One region of the Paenibacillus sp. P4_A9 genome, then DNA from elsewhere that is predicted to be linked to it. Evidence: riboswitches for the same ligand, from Rfam matches in the RefSeq annotation. Region 1 holds a riboswitch; the other holds the start of a gene.
What was found. A riboswitch is a leader RNA that binds a small molecule or an ion and turns the genes downstream of it on or off. The one in region 1 is predicted to bind thiamine pyrophosphate.
Positions count from the first base shown of each region.

Region 2: it holds a riboswitch for thiamine pyrophosphate, as region 1 does, so the genes downstream of both, AC1DVJ_RS05160 (thiamine phosphate synthase) here and thiC (phosphomethylpyrimidine synthase ThiC) in region 1, are expected to answer to the same signal.

Region 1 is NZ_JBFUHL010000028.1:27,203-30,314, forward strand. It holds gene AC1DVJ_RS17960 (Gfo/Idh/MocA family protein) at 1-49, opposite strand, end outside; gene AC1DVJ_RS17965 (sugar phosphate isomerase/epimerase family protein) at 53-907, opposite strand; gene AC1DVJ_RS17970 (AbrB/MazE/SpoVT family DNA-binding domain-containing protein) at 1,185-1,421, shown strand; TPP riboswitch at 1,544-1,653, shown strand; gene thiC (phosphomethylpyrimidine synthase ThiC) at 1,751-3,112, shown strand, end outside.
Region 2 is NZ_JBFUHL010000003.1:275,571-278,682, forward strand. It holds gene hflC (protease modulator HflC) at 1-473, opposite strand, end outside; gene hflK (FtsH protease activity modulator HflK) at 470-1,480, opposite strand; TPP riboswitch at 1,609-1,707, shown strand; gene AC1DVJ_RS05160 (thiamine phosphate synthase) at 1,857-2,477, shown strand; gene thiO (glycine oxidase ThiO) at 2,478-3,112, shown strand, end outside.

The DNA.
Region 1 (3,112 bases):
AATCAGCCACTGATCCGCAGCCTATGATACCGAACTTCCAGTTAGCCAACACCTACACCTCCTCTAGCAACGCCCTAAGCGCATCAAGTGTCATTCGTGTGCCAGTTAGCTGGCTGCCGCCCTCTGGAACAAAATGCGTTTCAATCGTATATAAACCATCGTATCCATCTGCTTCAAGCGCTTTGATCTGAGCCGCTAATGCAACATTGCCAGAGCCCAGAGGCACACATTTGGCTGTTCCATCCTGACGGATATACGCATCCTTCAGATGAACATGTGCCAAGGTACTTTTCATGGACAGGTAACCACTCGGGAATGCCTCTCTAGCACCATACGCCTCATTGCCCGGATCCCACAAACCTCTAACAGATGGCGAATCGACTGCCGAAACAAGCGCCGCTACTTCCGCTGCAAAGCCTCCGTTACAGGAAGGCTCATTCTCAAGGAGCAGGATCACACCTTCCTTAACGGCGATTTTTCCCGCCTTTTTTAGATGACGAACAACTTCATCACTGTGCTGCTGCGGATCCGTTTCCCGCCAGAACGAGAAAATACGAATGCGTGGCGTCCCCAACAGCTTAGCGATCTCAATAACCCTATGAAGCTTATTAAAATGCTCTTCAACACTCTGTTCCTTCTGCCCGAAGGTGTCTCCGGATTCAACCAACCGCTTCGGTTCCAAGGCACACTTAAACAAGGGCGAAGCAATGGCGGAAACATACAGTCCGTGATCCTCCACCACTTTGCGGATTTCGACGATCTGAGCATCAGCCAACTCCGATACATTGATGCCATTGACAACTCTGACTTCCACATGCTTTAAACCCTGTTCAGCAGCCCAATTTACAGCCTTCTCGAAATTGGGGGATACCTCATCCGACAATACGCCTAATCGATTCCAAATCAATAAAACCCCTCCGCCTACGCCTGAATATGTGATGCTGATTTCTTATTTTCTTACTATAACAAGATTGTCTGGGGAAAAGTTGACGTTTCTATTGAACTAAGTTTACATTTTTTTCGCTTTTAACCGATTGTAAATAAATGGGTTTTTAATTCAAAATCAAAAGCAGTAAATAAAAGGAATTTGAGTGCATATGTGGAATAGATGTATATACACATTATGATGCCTTGTAACTTGAAGATGCCAGTCATTTGATCATGAAAAAAGGGGGTAAATGTATATGAAATCAACGGGAATCGTAAGAAAAGTGGACGAGCTGGGACGTATTGTTTTGCCTATTGAACTTCGACGGACACTTCATATTGAGATCGGTGATGCGATCGAGGTCTATGTAGATCCTGAGCGTATTACACTTAAGAAGTATATGCCTGCTTGTGTGTTCTGTGGGAATTTTGAGGACATGACCTATTTCAAAGGGAAGCTCGTTTGCAGCAATTGTATTGAAGAGATTACCTAACCATTTGCGTGAGCATACATATCGGCAAGACCGAACATAAGCCCTCAGGGATGATCCTGATGGGCTTTTTTCACAAATAACATTTGCATAATTTGGAATTAACGTGTAAATTAAATACCTAAGTGCATAGTCACGGGAGCTTGGTGAGACCAGGCTGAGAGGATAGTTATAACTATCGACCGTTAAACCTGATCTGGATAATGCCAGCGGAGGAACACAAGATCTCTTTGTATACCAGGAGACCGCCTCTATTAGAGATGCGGTCTTTTTTTCGCAGCATGAATCCTCCGCTTGATCACAATCAATTATTGGAGGCGTGGTAAATGTCAATGGAAACAAGTAAAGAAACCGTATCTTCTTCAACCTCCTCTTTTCCGGGAAGCAAAAAAGTGTATGTCGAGGGCTCACGAAAGGACATCAGAGTCCCCATGCGTGAAATCACACTGAGCCCTACCACAGGTGCTTACGGAGAACAGGAAAACGCCCCTTTGCGGGTGTACGACACGAGTGGCGCATATACAGATGAGGAGATCCAAACTGATATTCGTGAAGGTATTCCACCTAATCGTACGAATTGGATTATAAAACGCGGCGATGTTGAACTGTATGAAGGCAGAACGATTAAACCGGAAGATAACGGATATACCAAGGGAGAGCACGTTGCTGAGGTTTTTCCTGGCTTACATCGTCACCCTATGCGAGCGAAAATAGGTCGTAATGTAACCCAGATGCATTATGCACGTCAAGGTATCATCACGTCCGAAATGGAATATATCGCGATTCGCGAAAATGTATCTCCGGAATTTGTGAGAGACGAGGTCGCTCGCGGCAGAGCGATCATCCCTGCAAATATTAATCACCCTGAGAGTGAGCCTATGATTATTGGACGTAACTTTCTCGTAAAGATAAATGCGAATATAGGAAATTCTGCAGTATCGTCTTCCATTGAAGAAGAAGTGGAAAAAATGAGATGGGCTACTCGCTGGGGAGCTGATAATATTATGGATCTCTCTACGGGTAAAAACATTCATACAACAAGGGAATGGATTATTCGCAACTCCCCTGTTCCTATTGGTACCGTGCCTATTTATCAAGCACTAGAGAAAGTGAATGGCAAAGCAGAAGATTTGACGTGGGAAGTGTACCGTGACACGCTGATTGAACAGGCCGAGCAAGGTGTCGATTACTTTACCATTCATGCTGGTGTACTGCTGCGTTATGTCCCTCTTACGGCTCAACGAGTAACAGGTATTGTTTCTCGAGGCGGCTCTATTATGGCAGCCTGGTGTCTCGCCCACCATAAGGAAAACTTTCTGTATACCCATTTTGAAGAGATCTGTGAAATTATGAAAGCCTATGATGTATCCTTTTCTTTAGGCGACGGGTTGCGCCCAGGATCCATTGCAGATGCGAATGATGAGGCTCAGTTTGCAGAACTAGAAACATTAGGTGAACTCACCAAAATCGCCTGGAAGCATGACGTGCAAGTCATGGTAGAAGGTCCTGGTCATGTACCTATGCATTTAATCAAGGAAAATATGGATAAACAACTTGAAATCTGTGACGAAGCTCCTTTTTACACATTAGGACCGCTTACAACGGATATTGCGCCAGGCTATGACCATATCACTTCGGCCATTGGAGCAGCGATGATAGGCTGGTTTGGTACTGCCATGCTGTGTTATGTAACT
Region 2 (3,112 bases), on a different contig from region 1:
ATCAACTCCGAAACTTCCTTCGTAATCTCATCGTTCAGGTTACCACGCTGTGTATTTTCGCTGATGATATCGCTGTAATTGATCTCCGATAATTTCCGTCTAACGGTGTTATACACAGCGGCATCAATCCGCTCTTCCCCGCCTGTGATGGATTGTATCGTACGCAGGAACTGCTGAGCATCATCAATCCGCCATACCGTATAGTTATCAACTTCGATCGGCTTCTTATCTTTGGTTAGAATGGAAGTAGGCTTGCTGTCATACACCATCTGATATTTAGGAAGCGTGCGAACCGATTCAATAAATGGGATTTTAAAATGAATCCCAGGCTCCGTTTGAATACGAACGGCTTCTCCGAACTTGAGAACGACGCGGTATTGTCCTTCTTTTACAATAAAGATGGAAATCAGGAAGAAAAAAGCGAGAACTACAGCAACGATCGATCTAAAAATCCATTTGCGTTGCATGGTCATTTCGCAGCCCCTCCTTGCGCTGTGCCTGTTGCAGCAGCAGGTGTCCGTAACAGCTCATTAATTGGTAAATATTTGACCGTTTCGCCGGTGCTGTCACTGATGAAAATTTTGGCATTCGGCAATATTTTCTCTAACGTCTCAATGATAAGCCTGCTTTCCGTAACCGATTTATTATTCGCATACTCCGCATAAAGGGCATTGAACTTCGCAACATCCCCTTGAGCATTCAAAATACGTGACTTCTTCTGGGCTTCGGCATTCTCAAGAAGGGCCTGAGCGTTCCCGCGCTCCCTAGGTAGGATATCATTTTCGTATTTGGTAGCGACGTTAATCTTCGTGTTTTTCTCTTCGCGAGCATTCGTTACGTCTTTAAAAGCATTTTGCACATCGCCCGCAGGCGGCTCGATATCTTGGAACTTCAAGTCGACAATATGGATGCCTGTTTGATATTTAGTCTGCATCTCAATCAATCGCTCTTTGACCTTGCCTTGGATCTCGGTTTTTCCTTCTGTAATGGCAAAGTCGAGCGCCGTAGCGCCGATCACCGAGCGAATTGCTGCACTCGCGGAGTTGCGAAGGAACATTTCTGCGTTATCAATGTTGTACAAGTAGTTACGCATGTCACTGATATTCCATTCCACAACAGCATCGGCTGATAAAATATTTTCATCCCCCGTGATCATCATCGCTTCCTCTTCGACTGGCGTAATTTTACCGCCTGTTTCACGGAAGCCGATTTGGATACGCTGTGTCTTTTTGGCAGGCAGTACAATCACCTGTTGAATCGGGAAAGGGAGTTTAAAGTGAAGCCCAGCTTCCTTCTCCGTTGTATATTTACCTAATGTTAAAATAGCTGCTTTTTCATGCTCCTGCACCGTATAGAAGGTGGACGATCCAAAAATGAGGACAAGAACGATAATAAGGCCGGCTATGATTTTAGTCACCAAGCCTGGTGGGAGCGAGGTAGGTCTTCGTCGATCTGGTTCTGGCAGTACAAATGGTTCCATTGAAAACACCCCTTTAATATAAGATTTACTGCTATGCTATACGGGGGAAGTTGGAAATAGTTTCAATAGGAAATTAGTTATTTCCAAGAGTTGGCTGCCATGCTATGATATTGAGTAATTGCATACGAATGAATCCCTAGGGGCGCCGAGAGGCTGAGACAGTGTATACTGAACCCTTTGAACCTGATCTGGTTGATACCAGCGGAGGAAAGTGGAACGAGCTTTGGAGCCGATTTAATATCTGTATATGATGAGGCAACCTACAACCACTTTCCTGAGGAAAGTGGTTTTTTTTGTGTTTTTCAATAAGATAAGGTCAGGAAGTTTAGCTTGGTTAAAAAGAAGTGATGTTTCGTAGGAGAGGAGTCAGCCTTCTATGTCAGAGAGAGAACTGCATGTCATATCCAATGGGAAGCTGTCCTGGTCAACGTTAGCGACGATTGCAGATCAGATTCATCCGTATGTTACGGCCATTCATATTCGCGAGAAAACGAAGTCGTTGGATGAGGTTTTCATCGGTGTGCAGTACCTAATAGAGCAGGGTATTCCTGCAAAAAAGCTGTACGTCAACGGATTTCCATCGATTGCACTGGCTTTACACACTGGCGGGCTGCAGCTTCCTGGTACGACACCATCCCTTGTTTTTCAGGATGAGTTATGCCAGGGGATAAAGCGCATCGGAGTCTCCGTGCATCATGCCGATGAGGCAAAATGGCGTGAAAAAGAGGGAGCCGACTACGTCATGTTCGGTCATATCTTTACGACAAACTCGAAGCGGGGAGCGCCGCCTAGAGGCTTAGAGCAATTACGGAAACTAGTTAATCACGTTAACATTCCTGTGATAGCGATTGGCGGGATGACGCCTGCGAGAGTAAAATCCGTGCTGGATACAGGAGCATCTGGTATCGCGGTCATGAGCGGAATTTGGGAAGCAGCGGATCCACTCGGAGCCGTTCTGGCCTATCACGATGAGCTTAGGCAAATAGAGGTGAGTTAAATGTCAGCAACAAGATCAGATGTCATCATCATTGGCGGTGGTGTTATCGGTACATCCATCGCGTATTACTTGGCTAAAAGAGGGCAATCCGTCACGCTGCTGGAGCGCGGCCAGCTGGGCAGAGAAGCCTCGGCAGCCGCAGCAGGCATGCTCGGCGCGCAGTCCGAGATGGAGGACACCGGCGCCCTGTTCCAGTGGGCGCGCAAGAGCCGTGCCATGTTCCCCGAGCTAAGCGGGGAACTGCGAGAACTCACGGGCATCGACATCGGTCTCGTCCGTGAAGGGCTGCTGAACGTCGCGCTCAGCGACGTTCAAGAGAAGGAGCTGCGCGCGCGTGAGAAGCTCCAGCGCGACGCAGGCGAGAAGGCCCAGTGGCTCAGCGCCGCTGAAGCCACGGCCTTAGAGCCCGCGCTGAGCGGGGCGACGCGCGGAGCCCTCTACCTGCCCGAGGATGGGCAGGTGGATGCGCCCTTACTGGCTGCCGCGTTCGCGCAGGCGGCGCAAGTGCTGGGGGCGAAGGTGGAACCCTTCGCCCAGGTGCAAGGGCTGCTGACCGCGCAGGAGCGCGTCATCGGCGTGCTGACGGCCGCCGGTCCGCTCTACAGCGACGTCGTCGTCGTCGCCGCAGGCACGTG